DNA from 4 places in the Glutamicibacter sp. BW80 genome. Region 1 is predicted to be linked to each of the others. Evidence: riboswitches for the same ligand, from Rfam matches in the RefSeq annotation. Region 1 holds a riboswitch; each other region holds the start of a gene.

Region 1 (5,538 bases):
AGAAGGGGAAGAGTAACCATGGAATTTCTCGAACTCTCCCCGCTGGCTGTTCTGCTGCCGATATTCGGTGCCGGCGCAGCGTTCCTGGCGCGCCGCCGCCTCCGTGTCCAGCGGCTGATCACGATCGGCATCCTCTGCCTGACGCTGGTTCTCGAAGCCGGCATGGTGGCAGCGGTGTGGGGCGGCGAAAGCTATGCCATCCATATTGGCGGCTGGGACTCGCCGTTCGGCATTGCGCTGATGGTCGACGGCTTCAGCTCCTTCATGCTGCTGATTTCGACCGTGGTGTCCCTCGCGGTGCTGTTCTACGCGACCAGCCAGGGCCTGGCCGATGGGGACGAACCGGGGCCGGTATCGGTCTTCCACCCGGCCTACCTGATTCTGCTCGCCGGCGTGTCCAACGCTTTCCTCGCCGCGGATCTATTCAACCTGTATGTCGGCTTCGAAATCCTGCTGACCGCCAGCTACGTGCTGCTGACCCTCGGCGGTACCGCCGAACGCATCCGCGCCGGAACCACCTATGTGGTGGTTTCGGTGGTGTCCTCGGTGATCTTCCTGATGGCGATCGCAATGATCTATGCCGCCACAGGTACCGTGAACATGGCAGACCTGGCGGTGAAGCTGCCCGAACTGGACCAAGGCCCGCACCTGATCCTGCACGTGCTGCTGCTTATTGCTTTCGGCATCAAGGCCGCCGTTTTCCCGCTCTCACTCTGGCTTCCGGACTCCTATCCAACGGCTCCGGCCCCGGTCACCGCGGTATTCGCCGGGCTGCTGACCAAGGTCGGGGTGTACGCGATCATCCGTACCGAAACGCTGTTGTTCCCCGGCGGGACGGTTAACGCCGCGCTGCTGGTGGTTGCGGCATTGACCATGGTCATCGGTATTCTCGGTGCGCTGGCCCAGACGGACCTCAAACGTATGCTTTCGTTCACGCTAACCAGCCACATCGGCTACCTGATCTTCGGTGTTGCCGTCGGCGGACCGCTGGCCATCGCCGCCACCATCTACTACGTGGGCCACCACATCATCGTGCAGACCTCGCTATTCATGGTTGCCGGGCTCATCGAACGCCGAGCAGGCAGCGCGAACGTGACCAAACTCGGCTCGCTGGCCAAGCTGTCTCCGATGCTTGCCGTGCTCTTCTTCATTCCGGCCATCAACCTCGGCGGCATCCCGCCCTTCTCCGGATTCCTCGGGAAGTTCGGGCTGTTGCATGCGGCGTCGTCCGAGGCAGACGCCTTGACTTGGGTGGTCATCGGCGCCGGGCTGCTGACCAGTTTGCTGACCCTGCTTGCGATTATTCGTGTGTGGGCGCGTATGTTCTGGCGCCGTGCGGCGGATGCCGAGGTGCCGAACGCGCAATTGATCGCAGAATCGACGCGGGTTCTGGAACATGCCGCGGCAGGCGGCGCCGAGTCCCCGCATCTGGGCAGGAAGCTTGCCCGCGAGTTGGAATCCGAGTCCCTGCCTTGGGGGATGCGCTACGCGACCGGTTCGCTCGTTGCCGCAGGTATCGCGCTGACCATTTTCGCCGGGCCGATCTTCGCCTTCTGTGAACGCGTGGCGGCCGAATTGATTGCACGTGAACCATTCATCAACGCAGTACTACCGTTGAGTTAGGAGGAAAGGCGCATGAAGGACAAGAACCTCAAACATCGTGACCAGCGCATCGATGATGCGCTGGATACCTCCGGTGTCCGTCACCGTGCCACCTTCAAGCAGGAGTGGCCGTTGCTCCTGCTGCTCATCTTCGTATGGGGTGCACTGTGGCAGGACTTCTCGGCCGGGAATCTATTGTTTGGCGCGATTATTTCGATCGTCATCGTGAATCTATTCCCGCTGCCGCCGGTGGTGCTTCCCGGACGAATAAACCTTTGGTATTGCCTGAAGCTCTTCGCGTGGTTCCTGATGCAGGTATTCGTCGCCAGCGGCCATGTGGCGCGAGTTGCGATAGTACGCCGTAAGAAGGCACGCAGCGCGGTGATCGCAGTGCCGCTGCGCACCGAATCTGACTTGGTAGTGATGACCGTGGGCCATGTGCTGACCCTGATCCCAGGTTCCTTCGTGGTGGACGTGGACCGCAGCAGTTCCACCTTGTACCTGCACTATCTCGATGTGAATAGCGATGCGGATGTGGAAAAGGCGCGAGCGAATATCCACGACATTGAACGCCGGTTGATCATGGCCATCGGAAGCCCCGATGAATACGAGGCGATCAAGAATGAATGCGGTCCGGATTTCTCCAGCAGGAAGCCCAAGAAATGATTGAAATAGCTGTATGGATTGGCGGAGTGATGTTGGCGCTGGCCTCTATCGCTTGCCTGTGGCGGGTTTTCAAGGGCCCCTCGATTCTTGACCGGGTGCTCGCTCTCGACGTCATGCTGTTGATCATTTCCAGTGCGCTGTGCCTAGACATGGCGCTGAACCGGCACACCGATTACCTGCTGTTCACGGTGGTTGCCTGCACCTTGGGATTCATCGGCTCGGTTACCGTCTCGCGGTTCGTATCGGATCAGAGGAACGCCTAATGGACACGTTCTTAGAAGCACTCGCTGCGCTCTTGCTGGTACTTGGTTCCCTGATGTCGCTGATCGCCGGAATCGGTTTAATTACCTTCCCGGATCTGCTTTCACGCATGCACGCGGCCACCAAACCACAAGTATTGGGCTTCCTGCTGCTCTTCGCCGGACTCATCATCCACTTGCGCAGCTGGGGACTGATCCCGGTCTTTGCTTTGGCCTGGGGATTGCAGCTGCTGACTGCCCCGGTATCGGCGCACATGATTGGCCGCGCCGGATATCGCACGAAGCACGTGGCGAAAGAAACCTTGCATGTTGATGAACTAAAACAGGTCATTAGCAATCATTCGCAGACGACCGGAACCACCGCAGCGGTGCCGCCAGCGAAACCTGCACAGAACGACGAGCCCGAGAGCACCTAGCTGCTGGTTAAACTTTGGTGGGGCAGGCCAAATGGCCTGCCCCACCAAAGGAATTCGGCAATGTTACTTGCTGAACTTCTTCATGGCCTTGTTGGTGCCGCGATCAGCCAGCACCTGGATAATCGATGCGACCACGGCGGAGAAAATGGCGAACCCCAAAGCCTGGCGCATACTCGCTTCCGCGGCTGCTTCCTTGCCGTGACGTGGCGCGTCGTTTCCGGTGAAGCCTTTCCAGACCTTGTCGACCAGTCGGCTTCCAAGCATTCCCGCTCCCATTGAAATTCCAAGGGTAACAAGCTTCTGCACTGAGTTCATGAGGACCTCGCATTCGCGTCGTAAGGTTTCGTTCTGTAGCCCAGCATACCTGCGGTATGGTGGTTGAGCAGTAATCATTCCGACAGGGGAGCGTCATGCCGTTCGCGGTGCAAGACGCTGAGAGTGCGATAGATCGCAGACCCTCGAACCTGCCCCGGCTAGTACCGGCGAAGGAAGTCGAGCATCTCGGATGCGGATCATGGCGCGCGATTAAACGCCCACCGGTCCGTGCATCTCCCCTCCTTACATAGGAGGACAAACCTTATGAACGTTGCACCAGCAACTAACCGTGCCAGCTGGCGCGTGGTCGACATCGTTGTGGCCTCGGTAATCGCGGTCGCCTCGGGCGTTATCTTTTGGGCTTGGAACGCCGGATACGGATTGGTCAGCCTTGCTTTCGTGGCTTTCCCACCGGCAAGCGCCTTCGTATCTGGCATGTGGCTTTTTCCCGCGGTGCTCGGTGCGTTGATTATCCGGAAACCCGGTGCCGCGCTGTATTGCGAGATCCTCGCCGCCGTCATCTCAGCCTTGCTAGGTTCCCAATGGGGATTAGCGGTGCTGTTCTCCGGCCTGATCCAGGGGCTCGGAGCCGAGGTGGTCTTTGCCGCAGTGAGGTACCGCCGGTGGAACCTGCCGGTGGCACTGCTTGCGGGATTCATGTCGGGAATTTTCGGCGGAATCGGCGAAGCCTACCTGCTGGGTTACTTCGCTGAGTACACCGAGGCGATGAAGCTGTTCCACGTAGTTGCCATGGGCATTTCCGGCCTAGTTATTGCCGGACTTCTCTCGTGGTTGGCAACCCGTGCTCTGGCGAAGACCGGTGCTCTGGGAGCATTGGCTAGCCGTTCGGCACACCTTGAAGGTTCGCTGCGCAGTGCCTGAATTGAGTTCTTCGACTACCGAAGCCACCCCCGGGCACCTCGGCGGTGGCGGCTTTGAGATCACGGCCGACAACTTTGGCTGGCACCATGCCGAACGTCCATTGCCGGCGCTCAGCGGACTGGACGTGCATATTCCTGCCGGGCAAAAGGTCCTGCTGCTAGGCCCATCCGGCGCCGGTAAATCAACGCTCTTGCACGCCTTGGCTGGAGTTCTTGAGATCGACGAACGGCAGCAGGCGACCGGCAAACTGCAGATTCAGCGACGAGATGCCTTCGCCCGAAGCTTCCCGGTCGGGCTGATGCAGCAAGACCCCGAAACACAGATCGTGCAGAGCCGGGTCGGTGACGATGTCGCCTTCGGCGCGGAGAATCTTGGAATGGCTCCGGAACTGATCCGGTCGCGAATCCCCGAGGTGCTTCGCGCGGTAGGACTTGGGAATCTGGACTTGTCGCACCGCACCCAGGAACTCTCCGGCGGCCAGAAGCAGCGGCTGGCCTTGGCCGGGATTCTTGCCATGGGCCCCGGTCTGATGCTTCTGGACGAACCAACCGCAAATATCGACCCTTCGGGGATCGAGCCGCTGCGTGATGCGGTGCTTGCCGCCGCCAATGACACCGGTGCGACACTGCTTGTGGTGGAACATCGCTTGCAAGCCTGGGCAGAGCACGTTGACCGCGTACTCGTCCTTGCCCCTGGCGGCGGGATCGCCCACGACCTCGAGCCGCGGGCGCTCTTTGAGAATGAAAAGATTCGCCGTGAATTAGCCATGGCGGGTATCTGGATTCCCGGCTACGTTCCACACACCGAACCTCTCCACTCACGCGAGGGCGAGGAACTGCTCGCGGCGGTGAAACTGCGCGCGGCGCGCCATGCACAAGCGGTGCCCACAGCCGAAATCAACTTGCGGCTGCGCGCCGGCCAAGCGTTGGTGATTCGCGGGGAAAATGGTGCAGGGAAATCCACCTTGGCGCTGACCTTAGGCGGATTGCTTGAGCCGGCTACGGGCAGTGTCGAAGCAAGCAGCAACCTGGCCGATGGGCTGAGTCCGCAGCCCTTCAGCTGGCGGGCAGGGGCATTGGTTGCACGGATCGGGTCGGTATTCCAGGAACCGGAACATCAATTCGTCACGCAAAGCGTCCGCGAAGAATTGGCATTCGCACCTACCCGGGCACGCCAGGCCGGGGTGGAGAACGAGAAGTACGCTCCAGCGCAGATAGCTCTGCGGGTGGAGGAACTGCTGGACCGCTTGGGGCTTGCCCATCTGGGCGAGGCCAACCCGTTCACGCTCTCCGGTGGCGAGAAACGCCGACTTTCGGTAGCGACGGTGCTGGCCGCCTCACCAGATGTATTGATCTTGGACGAACCGACCTTCGGGCAAGATGCCAATACGTGGCTGG
Region 2 (5,538 bases), on a different contig from region 1:
AATCGGGCAGCTCTCCCTTATCTCCCACCGTAGGCACGGCGACCTTGGCGAACACGGTGATCAGGGTCAGCACCACGATTGCGACCAGCGGGGCGGGAACCGCCTTGGTGATCTTGGGGAAGAAATAGACTATGCCGAGCCCGAGCAGCACCAGCGGGTAAACGACCCACGGTACAGCCGTCAGCTCGGGCATCTGTGAGAGAAAAATCAGAATGGCCAAAGCATTGACGAAGCCGAGCATTACCTGTCTGGGGATGAACCGCATCAGCTTCGCCACACCTAGCAGGGCGAGGACGACTTGAAAGATTCCGGCGAGAATGACCGCGGCAAAGAGATAGTCCACCCCATGGCTGCGCACCAGGGGAGCGACCACTAGGGCCACCGCGCCGGCAGCCGCGGAAATCATCGCAGGACGGCCTCCGGTAAAAGCGATCACGATCGACATCGTGAACGAGGCGAAGATGCCGATTCTGGGGTCCACACCGGCAATGATCGAGAAGGCGATAACCTCCGGGATCAATGCTAGGGAGACTACTAACCCGGCCAGAAGCTCGGTTTTCAGAAGTCTCGGGGACTTCAGCGTGCGCCATACGGACTGGCGTTCTAGCGGAGTCAGGTCGGTGGCCACGATCGCCATAGGGGCTCCATTCAGTTAGACATCCCCGAATCGAAAATGCGGAGGGGACCTGACAGAATTATCTCATTTACCGAAGCCTCAGCGAGCGCCGAGTGCATGATGCGTACTACATGTCTTAGCCGAGCAGTCCAAACACTATTTTCGATTGGGGTCTCGGAGGATACCCCGAACTACGCTGGCTCTGTGGATGACGTTTTAAGTTCTGTTGGCGATCGGTGTGGGGTTTTCAACCCGGGAAGCCGGTGCGCCCTGTGGTGTGGGCGTGACGGCCATGGACGGCGCCCAACTGCCACCACCGTTTTCTCACGGAACCTCTCGCCGCTCGAGGGCGCCCGGCTTAACCAAGAATTCCCGCCGGCTAAGCCGGCGGGAATTCTAACGATCATCACTCGCACCTTCAATGAGGTAACTCCAGCCTAAGAGTCGACTCTGTGCTGGGGCTGAGTAATTCCGCGAGATAACCCGACAATCCAAGATCGGCCCGCTGACGAGGATTATCTTGTCGATTAACAAGAGCATCCCGCCGGTTGCCCGGCGGGATGCTCCCGATCATCACTCGCACCTTCAATGAGGTAACTCCACTCTAAGACAGGACTCTATGCTGGAGCTTTGGGTGGGCTCCGTATTCAAGCAACGGGTAGGTGGCACGCGATTTATCCCGGCACCGGATCCGCAAGAATTACGGATCCGTCTGGTGGCAGAAGAAGAGGTATCAGGTGAATGAGCTGGATGTTGGGTATTGGCGATCTCCGGCAAACACGGAATCTTGAGTTGGAAGGTCCCGTAGTACCGCTCGGTAGCTGATGCCGAAACGGCGGAAAGGTTTGCCGATCATTCCGTCGACAAATTTCGGGCCTTCGTCTGAACCGTCGGGCTCGGGCCGTCCGGTGAGTTGAACGGTTAAAAGTGAAAAGCTCCCGATGGATACAATCCATCGGGAGCTTTACGATCATCACTCGCACCTTCAATGAGGTACTTATAACTTTAAGCGCGCTTTCTGTGCAGGCACTTTGGCTGCGCTTCGGGTTTCCCGGTTCTAGAGCGTGCCGGGTCCAACGGGTATCTCTTCTCCGACATATACCTTGCCACCGCTTTCAAGGAACTGCCGGCTCTTCTCGGCCATCCCGGCCAATGCAGCCTGTGCCTCGGCGGATCCGTATTCATCCCGAATGTCTTGGGAGATCCGCATGGAGCAGAATTTCGGGCCACACATTGAGCAGAAGTGCGCGGTCTTCGCTGGTTCCGCCGGCAACGTCTCGTCGTGGTATTCCTGAGCGGTGACGGGGTCCAGTGAAAGGGAGAACTGGTCATTCCAGCGGAATTCGAAGCGCGCCTTGCTCAGCGCATCATCCCGCGCCGTGGCGCCCGGGTGGCCCTTGGCGAGATCCGCCGCGTGCGCCGCAATCTTATAGGTGATCACCCCGGTCTTCACATCATCCCGGTTGGGCAGGCCCAGGTGCTCTTTGGGCGTGACGTAGCAGAGCATCGCGGTGCCATAGCGGGCGATTTCGGTCGCGCCGATTGCGCTGGTGATGTGGTCATATCCCGGAGCGATATCGGTGACCAGCGGGCCGAGCGTGTAGAACGGCGCCCCGTCGCAAAGCTCCTGCTGGCGTTCCACATTCTCGCGCACCAGATGGAAAGGGATATGCCCGGGGCCTTCGACCATCACCTGAACATCATATTTCCAGGCACGCTTGGTCAACTCCGCCAAGGTATCCAGCTCGGCGAACTGGGCCGCATCATTCGCGTCCGCGATGGAGCCTGGACGCAGCCCGTCGCCCAGGGAGAATGCGACATCGTAGCGGGAGAAAATCTCGCAGAGTTCGTCGAAGTGGGTGTAAAGGAAATTCTCCTGATGATGCGCAAGGCACCAGCCGGCCATAATCGACCCGCCGCGGGAGACCATTCCGGTGACCCGGTTGGCGGTCAGCGGGATGTAGCGCAGCAGCACACCTGCATGAATGGTCATGTAGTCCACGCCCTGCTCGCACTGTTCGATGACCGTGTCGCGGAAGATCTCCCAGGTCAGTTCGTTCGCTTCGCCGTTGACCTTCTCTAGTGCTTGGTAGATCGGGACGGTGCCGATGGGGACCGGCGAGTTGCGGATGATCCATTCACGGGTGGTGTGGATATCGTCGCCGGTGGAAAGGTCCATCACCGTGTCGGCACCCCATTTGGTGGCCCACTGGAGTTTGGAGACTTCCTCGGCGATCGAGCTGGTCACCGCCGAGTTGCCGATGTTCGCGTTGATTTTTACCAAGAAGGCCTTGCCGATGATCATCGGTTCGGATTCCGGATGGTTGATATTCAGCGGAAGGATTGCCCGGCCGGCCGCTAGCTCGCTGCGCACCAGCTCGACGTCGCATTCTTCGCGCAGGGCCACATAGCGCATTTCCGGGGTGATGACCCCCTGCCGTGCGTAATGCATCTGGGTGACCCGCGTCCCGGGGGCCGAACGCAACGGTGGTGCCGAGCGCCCGGCCCATTCGGCGCTCGCCGTGCCGCGGCGGACCGCGGATCTGCCGTCGTCGTGCAGGTTGCGTTCGCGCCCTGCATAGTTTTCGACATCTCCACGCTCACGAATCCACGACTCTCGAAATGGTTTCAGCCCGGTGGTCGGGTCGCTTCCCGGGCCGCTGGTGCGGTACACCTGCAGCGGTTCGTTCGGCTCGCCGTTGGGGGCATCTGCCAGCTGGATCTGCGTGACGGGAACCGAAATTCCCGCAGACTCACGGTAGGCAAGGGTGTGGGCAGGGTGCTGTTCAAATTGTTCCACTGTGGGAAACTCACTTCCTTCGCCGGCATTACCCGGACAGGTTCAACGGTCGCGGACGGCGCTAGCCCGATCTCAGCCCCTGCGAGGGCACCCGTGTGGTCTCAAACAAGGTATCACGACTGGCAACGTGGTCTTGCAAGGAAGACGAGAAACTTTAAAGTGAAAGGCTCCCGTTGGGCAATATCCAACGGGAGCCTTACGATCATCACTCGCACCTTCAAGGAGGTGTCTACGACATTACCCGGGGTTTCTATGTCAAAGCTGAGCATAAACTCGGCAATTCCGAAGAGTCGGGGCGACTACTTGTTCAGGCTGAGTTCCTGCGATGCGTCGACTTCGATCGCGGGCTTCTTCCCGGCGTTAGGAATGCAGGCCGCCAAGATGGCCGCGACCACGGAAATGCCAGCTCCAAGTATCAGCGCCATGCGGAATCCGGATTCTGACGGTAGTGAAGCTCCGCCGAAATCGGTGGTCATCTGGGCCAGTACCAGGCCGATGACCGCGGCGCCTGTGGTGGTACCCAGTGAACGCATCAGCGTGTTAAAGCCATTGGCCGCAGCCGTTTCGCTGCGGGGGACTGCGCCCATGATGATCGCCGGCATGGCGCCGTAGGCCAGTGCCACGCCACCGTTGATGACGAGGCTGGTGAGCATCAGGCTCCACGCGCTACTCATGCCCAGCAGGGTCAGTCCGTAGCCGACGGCGATGACCGAAACGCCAAGTACCAGCGTGAACTTCGGGCCTCGTGCGTCGGAAAGCCGCCCGCCGACAGGGGAGAGCACCAGCATCATCAGGCCGCCTGGAGCCATCCAGAGGCCGGCTGCGAGAATCGACTGGCCCAAGCCATAGCCGGTCTGCGACGGCAATTGCAGGATCTGTGGCATGACCAGCATGCTGGCGTACATTCCGAAGCCGACGAAGATTGAGGCGATATTTGTCAGCAGCACGCGCGGAATAACAGCGGTGCGCAGGTCAACGAGTGGATCCTTGGTCCGTGTTTCCCAAATGCCCCAGAGCAGCAGCGTGAGGGCGGCGATTCCGAACAGGCCCAGCGTCAGCGGTGCCGCCCAGCCCCAAGAGGAGCCCTTGGAGACGGCAAGCATGAGCGAGATCAGGCCAATGCCCAGCCCAATGGCTCCCAGCCAGTCGAAGCGCTGTCCGGCGGCTCCTGCTGGCAGGGCAGGGATGAGTTTCCAGATGGCGATGACTACCAGCAGCGTGACTACCGCGCTGCCGTAGAACAGGGCGCGCCAGTTGGCGAAATCAATGACGGCGGCTGAGATCGGCATGCCAATTGCACCTCCGACGCCCAGCGTGGCGCTGACCGTGGCGATGGCCGAAGACAGGCGTTCCTTCGGAACCAGGTCACGGAGCATGGCGATGCCCAGTGGCACAATGCCCGAGCCAAGGCCCTGCAGCGCGCGGCCGACGATCATGACCTCCACCGTGGGGGCCATGGCGCACACGATGGAACCGAGGATCAGTGGCAGCGCCAGGATGAGCAGCATGCGCCGTTTGCCAAAGAGGTCGCCCAAGCGCCCGGAAATTGGTACTGCCACCGCGGCTGCAAGTAGCGTGGCGGTGATGATCCACGCGGTGTTTGACGCTGAGGTGCCAAAGATGCTGGGAAGCTGCGGGATCAGCGGCGTGACCATGGTCTGGGTGATCGACGACGCGATGCCCGCGGAGGCGAGAACGGCGACGGCTAGACCTGAGCCGGGAATCCCGGCAGAGGTGGGTTTGGACACGAGAGCCTCTCAGAATGAATGTGTAAGATACATAAAATGTTCATAATACATGTTCGGGTATGATCGAATGAGTAGAAGTGGAGAATTAGGTACATGAAACGCCGCACAGCAGATATCGAGTATGAGCAAACGCTGCTCAGCCGCTACACCATCGCGCAGCGCCGAAGCGGTGATGGCTTGGATCGCAGCGTCTATCTGCTGATGAGCCGCATCGAAGTCCAGGGGCCGATGTCGATCGGTGAAATGAGCACGGTTTTTCTCCTCGACGCCTCGACCCTGCAACGTCAAACCACCACCGCTGTGCGGGACGGCTATCTCGAACGAATCCTCGATCCGGCGGGCAGTGTTGCGCGAAAGTTTGCCTTGACCGAACT
Region 3 (5,538 bases), on a different contig from region 1:
CTCTGGGCGTCTAGTGGATCAGTTTTGCCCACGCCGCGTCCGGCTTTTGCGTAGCCGCCGGGGGCTTCGGCGACCGTGTAACCGGCGTCGGAGACGGCGCCGGTGAGGATCGCTCCGTAGGAGGCTGTTCCTTCGATCACCCATAGGGTGTTGGCATCTCCACCGGTGCGTCTGTCGACCCAGGCGATGGCTCGTTTGATGCTGGCGCTGGTGGTGGGGAAATCGCGGGTTTCGAGGTGTTCACCACTGTTGGTGATGATGGCGTAGACATGCTTTTTCGCGTGGGTGTCCACGCCGATGATGTAGGAGTATGTTTTGGCGATGCTCTGGGGGAGGATAGTCATGCGGCTCGGTGCTCTCTTCTTTTCACGGACAAGGGTTTCGGCCGTACGGCCGGTACCGGTCCGGGGAGAGGTCACCGTCGGAGCAACACTGTGATGGGTCACGCCCTGTTGGGTGGACAATCTTCTGATCAGGCTACCGGGGTGGGCCGGGTAGGTGCCGGCCGCCCACCACCGAGAGCAGACAATTCCGGACAATGACACCATACGGGTCAGTAGTGTGATGAGTCATGTTCCCGGCAGTGAGAGGCCTGGTTCCTACCTTGCCAGCTGATCCCAGACCAGCCACTACAAGACTCACAGTGGTGTGAGAGGTGGGGGCTAGACACCCCCACCTACTCGATTCCGTTCCGCTGCGGCCCCGAAGAAAATCAGCCTCCCGCCGCCTCCGCGCGAAACTCCAGCGGACTGATCGGCGGGATGGGATCGGTGGGCAACCGCGCATAATTCAACACATCGATCCGCTGGCCATCGATCAGGAACTTGCCGCGCTCGCGTCCTTCGAGAATGAACCCGCAACGCTCGGCGACTATCCTCGACGCCGGATTGTTCACGCGCAAACCCAACTCCAGTCGCTGCAAGCGGTAGCTGGAGAATAACTCCGCCGAGAGGGCGGCCAACGCCCGGCTGCTCAACCCGCGGCCCCGATGCTCCGCGTGCAGCCAATACCAGACCCAGGCGCTCAGGTTCGCCTCATCGATGATCCCGCACACCAGGCCAACGAGCGCAGAATTCTCGACGACGGCCAACGGAACCTGCCGGGCCGGGAATTCGAGCAACATGCGGACATAGGCTTCGGCCTCGGCAAGCGTACTCACCTCGCCTTGCCGGGCCATATCCGGGCTCGAAAGGAAGGCCGCGAGGACTTGCGGTGCATCCGCTAGGCGAAGCGGACGCAAAGATGCCGTCGTTTGCCCAGCGGCGCCGAGCCGCCGGCCGCTGATCTGGGACGACGCAGATTGACCGGTGCCTTGATGAAAGAGCAATTGCCAACCTTGGGCCGAATGAACCCAGAGCGAGGTGCGTTGGCTCAGGTTCTCCGGCTTGGTTCGCCACCGCAGCATCAGCAGCGAATCGCTGAGCCTGCGCACGCGCGGATCATGCACTTCGTCCCTAGTCGATTCAACGACTGGTTCATTGCACAGCTGCTCGATAATCTGCGCGCGAGAATAGCACCTGCCCGAGGCACCAACCTCTTCGAAATCTGCGTGGAGCAGCCGCAATAATGCCTGCCGATCCCGGCGGACGGCAGGCAAGAGCAGTTGCCGTTCGCCATCGATGACAACCTGTGCCAGCCGATGATCGGTAGACAAATCCTCCGGACCACTGAATTCGCTCATGCCAACGAGTAAAACACAGGCAGAAGCACAGGTTGAAGTCATGAAGTTCGCCAAAGTGAGCTGAGGCATGCTTATAATCCAAGTACTCCGCGGGAGCCCAACAGCGATTGGGCTGAGAGGGCCATGTGCCGACCGCTACACCTGATGCGGGTCATGCCGCCGTAGGAAGGAAATGCCTTCGTGCATATAGTCATTGTCGGCGCCGGAATCATCGGGCTTGCCACGGCATTCGAACTGCGCGCCCGCGGCGCCGAAATCACGCTAGTGGATCCGGCGCCTGGGCTAGGAGCCAGCCACGCCGCGGCGGGAATGCTCGCACCGACCGCCGAAACCACCTGGGGACAGGGCGCACTTCACCGCCTGATGGCCACTTCGGCCAAGGAATACCCCGCATTCATTGACCGCGTGGAACAAACCACCGGCAGCAGACCAGCGTACGTAGAAAACTCCACGCTGGTCGTCGCCGCCGAAACCGCGGATATGGACGCACTGCTTGCGCTCATGAAGCTGCAAGCCTCGCTGGGATTCAGCGCCGAGCGGCTGCTGGGCAGCGCGGCACGCAAACTCGAGCCGGCGCTTGCCACCGGCATCGCCGGCGCCATCCGCTGCGCCGAAGACCAGCAACTGGACCCGCGGTCCCTGCTGCGCATCCTGATCGATGAGCTTGACCGGTCGATCGTGCGCGAAACGGCGGTGCGGCTGCTGCGCCAGGGATCACGGACCAGTGGAGTGCTTACCTCAACTGGCCAAGAAATCCATGGCGATCAGGTACTGCTTGCCAACGGGTTGGGCGCGCTAGCAGGTGCGCCGGCTCTGCCATTGCGCCCGGTCTACGGAGACATCCTCAGGCTCCAAGGACCGGTGGGCGCGCCGCTGATCAAGCACACCGTGCGCGGAATCGTGCATCGGCAGCCGGTCTACCTGGTGCCACGCACCGATGGAAGCCTCGTGCTGGGCGCGTCGAGCCGCGAGGACGGCCAAGAGCAGGTGAACGTGGGAGAAATGCACGCCCTGCTGGACAATGCGCGCAGGCTCGTGCCGGGCATCGTCGACACCACCTTGAACGAGGCGATCGTGCGGGCCAGACCGGCGACACCCGATGATCGGCCGCTGCTCGGACGCGTAGATGAGGGACTGGTGGTTTCCACCGGTTATTCGCGCCACGGGGTGCTGCTTACCCCGCTCGGCGCACGGCTGGGGACCGAGCTGCTGCTCGGGAACCCGGCAGATGCACAACAGCTGACCAGCGTTTCACTCGATAGGTTTGGCGCGCAACTCGCCAACAGCACACCATTTTAGGAGCCAGAGAAGATGCAACAGATCGAATTTATCCTCAACACCGAGGCGGCCACCGTGCCGGCGGGAAGCACCGTGCGCGAGCTGCTCGCGGCGCACTTGGGAAAGAGCATCGGAACGGACGGACGGGCCAGCGACGGGTCGCGTTTAGGCGTTGCGGTGGCGGTGGACTCGGCAGTTGTCCCGCGCAGTGGCTGGAATGACTTCGAGCTGAAGCCCGGCCACCGGGTTGAACTCGTCACCGCGGCTCAGGGAGGCTGAAGATGGAAGAGCTAACTCTTGACACCGATGGCTTCGAGGTCGCCGGGGAACGCTTCGACTCCCGGCTGATTCTCGGCACCGGCGGGGCGACCTCGATGCATACCCTCGAGCAGGCCCTGCATGTTTCGGGCACCGCGCTGACCACCGTCGCCATTCGCCATTTCGCCGCGGCCGGTTCCGGATCGGTGTACGAGCTTCTGGCGCGCAACGGGGTGCGCCCGCTGCCCAATACCGCCGGATGCTTCACCGCGCGAGATGCGGTGCTCACCGCCCAGCTGGCGCGCGAAGCGTTGGAAACCGACTGGATCAAGCTCGAGGTGATCGCCGATGAGCATACGCTGCTGCCGGATCCCATCGAATTGTTCGCCGCGGCCGAAGAACTCGTCGCCGACGGTTTTAAGGTGTTCGCCTACACCAACGATGATCCGGCCCTGGCCATGCGGCTCGAACAGCTCGGCGTGGCAGCGGTCATGCCGGCCGGATCCCCGATCGGCTCCGGAATGGGGATCCTGAATCCGCACAACATCTCAACGATTACCGCACGCGCCGGGATTCCGGTGATCCTGGACGCCGGGGTGGGGACCGCCTCGGATGCGGCCAAGGCGATGGAGCTCGGCTGCGATGCGGTGCTGCTCGCCAGTGCGGTGACCCGAGCGCAAAACGCGCCCTTGATGGCCGCCGCGATGCGCGACGCGGTCCGGGCCGGGCGCGCGGCGTTCCTTGCCGGGCGTATTCCGCAACGCGATCTCGCGCTGGCCTCATCTCCGACAGCGGGAATGATGCAAAGACTCGTTGGAGAATTCTGATGTCTACCAAGCCGATGCCGCCGCGCAGCCGTGCACAACTCGCCCGGTACACCCGCCATCTGTCCCTGCCCGGGGTGGGTGTGGAAGGCCAAGAGCGTATCGCGAACGCGAAGGTACTGATCGTGGGCGCTGGGGGATTGGGCAGCCCTATCGCCAGCTACCTGATCGCGGCCGGCGTCGGAGAGCTGAGCGTGATCGATCCGGACACCGTCGAACTCTCGAATCTGCAACGCCAGACCGTGCACCGTGAAACGGACCAGGGCCAGCTTAAGGTTGAATCGGTGCGGCGCCTGGCGGAAGAACTGAACAGCGAAGTTTCTGTGCGGCTCTACGCACAGCGACTGGATCCTGGCAACGCGTTGGAACTTTTTGCCGAACACGATGTGGTGATTGACGGCAGCGACAATTTCGCCACCCGGTACCTGTCAAACGATGCCGCGGAGTTGACCCAGACGCCGCTGGTCTGGGGCACCATCTTCCAATTCTCCGGTCAGGTCTCGGTGTTCGACCCCCGAGTGGGCCCAATGCTCAGGGATATTTTTCCCGACCTCCCGGAAGCGGATTCGGTCCCTTCCTGTGCCGAGGGAGGAGTCTTCGGGGCCCTTTGCGGAGTCATCGGTTCGCTGATGGCCACCGAGGCGCTGAAGCTGATCACCGGCGTCGGAGAACCTTTGAGCGGAAAGCTCTGGCTCTACGACGCGTTGGAGGCAAGCGTTCGCATCTTGACGTTTGCACGAGATCCGGAGCGTGCTCCGGTCACCGGGCTCGGTGAATATACCGTGGCGTCCTGTGCGGTTGCAGGCTCCGCCCAGGAGCTGAACGCAAGTGAATTTGAACTGCTTCGGGCCGCCCGGGAAGTCCTGGTGGTAGATGTTCGCCAGGGGTGGGAACGCGAGCTTGCGGTCATTCCCGGCAGTGTCCACTTCCCGCTGGAAAGACTTGCCAACGAAGGCTGGCGGGAGCTTCAGAGCTTCCCCGCAACCGAGCTGGTTTTCGTGTGCAAAACCGGTGTTCGCTCGCTGCGCGCCGCCACGGAATTGAACCAGTCGCTCCCCGAAGGCAGCGCCCGGGTGCGGAGTTTGCGCGGGGGAACGCTTGGGTGGCTTGCGGAAATCCGCGATGAAATAGTGACTTACTAGCCGGTGCTGACATACTGAGGTTATGCAGCGTTCCACGAAACTAGTGATCAGAGAGCTTGTTCCGGATGATGAAAGGCAGGCTATCGCCGCTCATCACGACTTGCTGGACGATGACTTTGATTTTCTTCCGACGTGGTCCGCACGCCAAAACTGGGAGGCGTACATCGAGCGCATGGCCGAGGGGCGCAGCGGCGAGTTCGTCCCCGAGGGATGGGTGCGCAGCGGACTGTTCGTTGCCGAACTGGACGGACAACTCGTTGGCCGTGTTTCGGTGAGGTACGAACTCAACGATTATCTCAGCGAAGTCGGCGGACACCTGGGCTATGGTGTAGTCCCGAAATTTCGCAGACAGGGA
Region 4 (5,538 bases), on a different contig from region 1:
GATCGCGGCGACCAGTGGAGCCAGCATCAACTGCAAGGGATAGTTCCACGGCCCGATGATCAGCACGACCCCCAGCGGCCGGGGTTCGACCTTGGCCATGGCCGGCTGCAGCGCGAAGGGAACCTTGACGGCGGTTGAATCCATCCACTCCGAGAGATGCCGTTGGGCGTGGTCGATTTCGGAACGGACCACGTCGATTTCGCTGAACTTCGCCTCGGTGGCGCTCTTGCCAAGGTCCTCGGCGAGCGCGTCGAGGAATTCTCCCGTGCGTTCGGCCAGCATCTTTTCCAGGGCACGCAGCTGCTGGGCGCGAAAGCGCCGCGGGTGCGTGATGCGGGTGTCGGCGGATCGGCGCAGGTGCCCGAGGACCTCGGTGATGCGCGAGGGATGCTCGTCTACCGGCGGTGCGGCGTCGCCGACGGGATCTGGAAGCGGATTTGAGGTAAAGAGACCCATGGCTCGATGCTACTTCATTGATTCCCCGGGATATTCCATTTGTATCAGGTGTTTGATACATTAGTTTTTCAACTTACGGAGGTAATTATGGATCAACTCTCCACCGCCGCGTTCAGCATGGCGATCGGCGCAGCCCTGATCTACGCGTGGCTGCGCACGGTTGCCCGTCAAGACAACAGGCCCGCACTGCTGCGGGCGAGATCCCACTCCTTCTGGTGCGCGCTGATTGCCTTCTTCGTAAGCAGTTCCGGCGGGGTGAGCAACCAGCAAGCGGCCCATGCCGGCGCCGGCGAATCCCTGTGGGCCAGCGATCTGCTCGCCGCCACCGGTCCGGCACTCTGGCTGCTGTCGATCTATCTGATCGGCCTCTACTCCTGGCCGGCGTCGGTGGCGAATGTGCGCGCGGCCTCCCTGGAACCTCGCTCGATGATGACGCCGTTGCCTAAGGCCTTGAGTGCCGTCGCCGCGCTGGTACTCCTCGGCGCCGGTCTTACCCTGTGGATGATCCGCGACGTCACCGGGGTCCCCCCGCAATATGAGGTTGCCTCCTCGGACGCCTACGGAAGCACCTGGGTTTCGCAGTCCGCGACCGACGGACTGCGTGCGGCGGACCAGATGCTGGCCCTGTTTGCCATCAACCTGGCCTCCCTGGCGCTGGCCCTACTCATCGCGATGCTCTTCATTTTGCTGCGCAAACCGCTTGGTTCGCTCAGCCCCCACGATAACCAGGTATTGCGCGAAGTCTGGCTCAACCGGCTGCTGCGCACCTCGATCCTGGCCTTTGCCTCCGTTGGAGCCTCGTCGCTGCATTACAAGGCCTCGTGGCTTATGTCGCTGGATCGCACCATGTATCAACCCTGGCAAAACACCGCTAACGTGGCCATGCTCATCACCTTCATCGCCATGGCATTGTGGAAGCCACCGGAAAATTTTGCCAGAACCACTAGCCCAAAGCCTGCCTCCTCCTTTTTGCGGATGCGCGAAAATTTGTTTGCCATTGGATTCCTCACCACCGCGCTCACACTCATCGCACTGGCCTGCTCCTCCTCGCTTGTGCAGACCGAGTACGCGGACAATGCGCGCCCCGGTGAGAATGCCCCGCAGGCAATTGTGTCGCTCCTGGTGGTAGCCCTCTTGTTCTTGGTGCTCAATGCCGGGTTCCTGGGCTACCTGCACCTGAAGTCCAGGGGAACCCATTCACTGGCTCGGCACAGCGCAGACCTGCCGCGCTATGTCTATGTGCTCGCCGGACTCTTGCTCATCGGCGCCACATACCTGCTGATCAATCCACCATTCGAATATTTTTGGGGTCTAGTTCCGGTCAAACCGGTCTTTGCGCTGGGTGCGCTCCTCGCGTTGCTTGCCGCTACCGCCTGCCACATCTGGTGGGTTCGGCGTGCGGCCTTGCCTTGGGATGTCACCGTGGAGCAAGAAATTTGGTATCGCCAGGTTCACGAACTACGCGCCCTCCGTGTAGTCACCGCGGCGGCCGTCGCCATGCTGGCCTGGGGTTACGAGGCAGGTCCCTACGTTTCGGCCGTGGGGATCATCGTCTTCTGCTGCCCGGCAGTGATCATTTTGGCCCGCCCAGAAACTAGGGTGCCGCAGCGCGTATGAGCCAACATATTTTCGTGGACCTGGACGCGGCGGTTCCGCCCTATGAACAGATCCGCACGCAAATCTCTTCGCTGATTTCCTTGGGCGAGCTGCCGGCGGGAAGCAAGCTCCCTACGGTGCGGGCACTGGCCACCGATTTGGGGGTCGCTTCCGGGACGGTGGCCCGCGCTTACAAGGAACTCGAAGCCACCGGCCTGGTTTCCTCCCGGCGGCGTGCCGGAACGGTGGTGAACGCCGGAGCCGATATGGAGAAATCCTCCGGTGATCTGGTTCAAGCGGTGGATCGGGTGTGGGAGCTGGCCCGAGCTCAGGGAATCGACGAGGCCACCGTCAGGGCGCTGGTGCAACGCCGGGCGCGGCAATAATTTGTTCTTCCGCGGCTTTGGTGAGTACGCTCTAGCCAGTGACACGGGGTGTCGGATTCACCGACTGAGATGAGACCCGTCGAACCTGAACTAGTTCAAACTAGCGGAGGGATGTCGCATGACCCTGACTTCCGTTGCCCGGAATTACCGGCAACAATCCCCTTTGGTGTTTTGCCTGACCAATACCGTGGTCACCAACTTCACCGCGAATGCGCTGCTGGCCTCCGGGGCGGCTCCGGCCATGACCGACCTGCCCGGCGAAGCCGGGCCATTTGCCGCGGTGGCCTCCGCGGTCCTGGTGAACCTGGGCACCCCGAGCACCGAACAGCTGCGCGCCATGGACGAAGCGGTTCACGGTGCGAACCAGGCCGGCACCCCCTGGGTGCTGGACCCGGTGGCCGTGGGCGCATTGCCGGTGCGCACTGACTTCGCGCGAAAAATCGTGACCCAGCGCCCCACCCTGATCCGCGGCAATGCCTCGGAAATTCTGGCGCTGGCCGGGCGGAGCTCGACCGGGCGCGGAGTGGACGCGCAGGACACCGTGCACGCGGCCATCGAGGCCGGACGCCAGTTGGCCGCCGAATATGGTTCGGTGGTCGCGATCTCCGGGGCGGCCGATGCGATCATCGATGCCAAACGCACCACGCTGGTGCACAGCAACGGGATCGGCTTGACCGGGATTACCGGCGGCGGCTGCGCCCTGGGTGCAATCTGCGCCGGAATGCTCGCGGTGAGCGAAGACCCGTTCGACGCGGCGATCGCAGCCCACGGCCTGTACGGACTGGCCGCCGAAAAGGCCCTGGCCATCGGCCGCGGTCCGGGAAGTTTCGCCGCGGCCTTCCTCGACGAACTCTCGCTGCTGGACCCCGAGGAATTGCACAACCTGCGCCTTGAGGAGGCAAATAATGCGTGATCTGGGAATCTACCTGGTAGCCAACACCGAAAGCTGCCAGCCGCGCAGCACCTTGGAAGTCATCGAAGGTGCGGTGGCCGCGGGTGTGCAATGGGTGCAGCTGCGGGCCAAGAACGAGACCGCCCGCGAATTCTTCGAACTTACCTGCGCGGCGGCAGAACTCACCGCCGGCAAGGCCGAACTGCTGGTCAACGACCGCATCGACGTATTCCTCGCGGCACGGGCAGCGGGTGCCGCGGTCACCGGCATCCACATCGGGCAGAAGGATATTGCGGTGCGCTACGCCCGCGAAATCATCGGCGAGGGGATTATCGGGCTCAGCGCTTCCACCGATGAACAGCTGACCGGGGCCAACGCCGACGCGAAATACCTCGATTACCTGGGGGTCGGGGCGATCCGCGCGACGCCCACGAAGAAGGACCATCCCACCCCGCTGGGCATCGATGGATTCCTGCGGGCCAAGCGGCTCACCGAGCTGCCCGCCGTGGCCATCGGCTCGCTGACCGCCGCGGATGCCGCGGCGCTGCGCGACGGCGGGGCCGCCGGCATGGCGGTGGTCCGCGCGATCTGCGCCGCCGAGGATCCGCAGGCGGCCAGCGCCGAACTGCTGGACCGCTGGGAAGGTGCCAAATGAGCCTCAACATTCTTTCCATTGCCGGCTCCGACCCCTCGGGAGGCGCGGGCATCCAGGCGGATCTGAAGGCCATCGGCGCCAACGGCGGCTACGGCATGGCCGTGATCACCGCGCTCACCGCGCAGAACACCCTAGGGGTGGATGCGGTGCAGGCCGTCGACGCGGAATTCGTGGCCAAGCAGCTGGAATCGGTGTCCGCAGATGTGCGCATCGACGCGATCAAGATCGGCATGCTGGCCGATCCGCAGATCATCGCCGCGGTGTCCCGATGGCTGGAAACGGTGCACGCCCCGGTGGTGCTGGACCCGGTGATGATCTCGACCAGCGGGGACCGGCTGCTGGCCGATGGCTCGGCGTTGGACGCGCTGCTTTCCCGGGCGGAGGTGCTCACCCCGAATACCGCAGAGCTTGCGGCGCTGCTCGGGGAGCCGCCGGTGCGCGGCTGGGAGGAACTGCTGGAGCAGGCCCAGCGCCTGGCGGCCAAATACGAGGTGCTGGTGATCGCCAAGGGCGGCCACCTGCCCACCGAAAGCTGCCCCGACGCGCTGGTGGGTCCGGCCGGGGTGATCGCCTGCTATGACGGCCCACGCCACGCCACCGGCAACACCCACGGCACCGGTTGCACGCTATCCAGCGCGCTGGCCACGCACTATGCCCGCGGCGGGGATTGGGCCAAGGCCCTGGGCGCGGCGAAGGAGTACCTCTTCGCGGCGATTGCCGCGGCCGATGAGCTGCAGGTGGGCAGCGGGCACGGACCGGTGAACCACTTTGCCGGGCTCTTCGCGGGGCAAAGCGCGGATCCGATGGCCGATTGGTGGGAGCGGATCGCCGGGTTGCGCGGTGGAATCGATGAGCTTCAGTTCATCCGCGAGCTCTCCGCGGGCACGCTGGAGCGCAAACGCTTCGAGTACTATCTGGCCCAGGACGCCCTGTATCTGCAGCGCTATGCGCAGGTGCTCGCGCAGGCCAGCGCGCTGGCCCCGCAGCTCGAGGCCCAGCGCTTCTGGGCCAAGGGTGCGGAAGGCATCCTGGAAGGCGAGCTGAAGCTGCACCGCAGCGAGCTGCTGGACCTGGCCCCCGAGCCGAGCGCCACCACGTTGAACTACGTCAACCACCTCAGCTCCTGCGCCGGAAGCTATCCGGAGCTGATCGCCGCGATCCTGCCCTGCTACTGGATCTACCAGGACATTGGCAATCGGCTGAGCGCCGCGAATCATGCCGGGCACCGGTATGAGAGCTGGCTGGCCACCTACAGTTCGGCGGAGTTCGACGAGGCCACCGCGGCGGCCATCGAGCTGGTGGCGGCCGCCTGGCGGCTCGCGGACCCGGGGTTGCGCGAGCGGATGTGGGATGCATTCCGGCGTTCGGCCGAGCATGAGCTGACTTTCTTCGCCCAAGCGCACGCGAAGGGCGTATACTTCTCTACGGCCTAAACGCGGGGCCAGGAATTCTGGAGGAACGCATGAAGTGGAGCATTCACGGCAACGGGAAGACCATCACCGAAGGTGAGGTTGTTGCCCCGGATGAGCGGCTGCATTGGCCGCAGACCATTT

The links. A riboswitch is a leader RNA that binds a small molecule or an ion and turns the genes downstream of it on or off. The one in region 1 is predicted to bind thiamine pyrophosphate.
Region 2: another riboswitch for thiamine pyrophosphate. It lies ahead of thiC (phosphomethylpyrimidine synthase ThiC); the one in region 1 lies ahead of CIK76_RS02905 (ECF transporter S component).
Region 3: another riboswitch for thiamine pyrophosphate. It lies ahead of thiO (glycine oxidase ThiO); the one in region 1 lies ahead of CIK76_RS02905 (ECF transporter S component).
Region 4: another riboswitch for thiamine pyrophosphate. It lies ahead of thiM (hydroxyethylthiazole kinase); the one in region 1 lies ahead of CIK76_RS02905 (ECF transporter S component).

The regions. Positions count from the first base shown of each region.
Region 1 covers NZ_NRGV01000015.1:99,367-104,904, forward strand. The annotation lists gene CIK76_RS02875 (Na(+)/H(+) antiporter subunit C) at 1-16, shown strand, start outside; gene CIK76_RS02880 (Na+/H+ antiporter subunit D) at 19-1,623, shown strand; gene CIK76_RS02885 (Na+/H+ antiporter subunit E) at 1,636-2,268, shown strand; gene CIK76_RS02890 (monovalent cation/H+ antiporter complex subunit F) at 2,265-2,531, shown strand; gene mnhG (monovalent cation/H(+) antiporter subunit G) at 2,531-2,944, shown strand; gene CIK76_RS02900 (DUF4235 domain-containing protein) at 3,008-3,259, opposite strand; TPP riboswitch at 3,334-3,452, shown strand; gene CIK76_RS02905 (ECF transporter S component) at 3,524-4,141, shown strand; gene CIK76_RS02910 (ATP-binding cassette domain-containing protein) at 4,134-5,538, shown strand, end outside.
Region 2 covers NZ_NRGV01000001.1:18,752-24,289, reverse strand. The annotation lists gene CIK76_RS00110 (SulP family inorganic anion transporter) at 1-637, opposite strand, end outside; gene thiC (phosphomethylpyrimidine synthase ThiC) at 1,674-3,416, opposite strand; TPP riboswitch at 3,414-3,521, opposite strand; gene CIK76_RS00100 (MFS transporter) at 3,716-5,164, opposite strand; gene CIK76_RS00095 (MarR family winged helix-turn-helix transcriptional regulator) at 5,258-5,538, shown strand, end outside.
Region 3 covers NZ_NRGV01000026.1:2,094-7,631, forward strand. The annotation lists gene CIK76_RS06160 (IS110 family transposase) at 1-344, opposite strand, end outside; gene CIK76_RS06165 (GNAT family N-acetyltransferase) at 713-1,681, opposite strand; TPP riboswitch at 1,761-1,866, shown strand; gene thiO (glycine oxidase ThiO) at 1,862-2,980, shown strand; gene thiS (sulfur carrier protein ThiS) at 2,993-3,238, shown strand; gene CIK76_RS06180 (thiazole synthase) at 3,241-4,044, shown strand; gene CIK76_RS06185 (ThiF family adenylyltransferase) at 4,044-5,183, shown strand; gene CIK76_RS06190 (GNAT family N-acetyltransferase) at 5,206-5,538, shown strand, end outside.
Region 4 covers NZ_NRGV01000001.1:249,368-254,905, reverse strand. The annotation lists gene CIK76_RS01160 (aldehyde dehydrogenase family protein) at 1-456, opposite strand, end outside; gene CIK76_RS01155 (hypothetical protein) at 544-2,073, shown strand; gene CIK76_RS01150 (GntR family transcriptional regulator) at 2,070-2,438, shown strand; TPP riboswitch at 2,473-2,567, shown strand; gene thiM (hydroxyethylthiazole kinase) at 2,557-3,351, shown strand; gene thiE (thiamine phosphate synthase) at 3,344-3,985, shown strand; gene thiD (bifunctional hydroxymethylpyrimidine kinase/phosphomethylpyrimidine kinase) at 3,982-5,418, shown strand; gene CIK76_RS01130 (solute carrier family 23 protein) at 5,448-5,538, shown strand, end outside.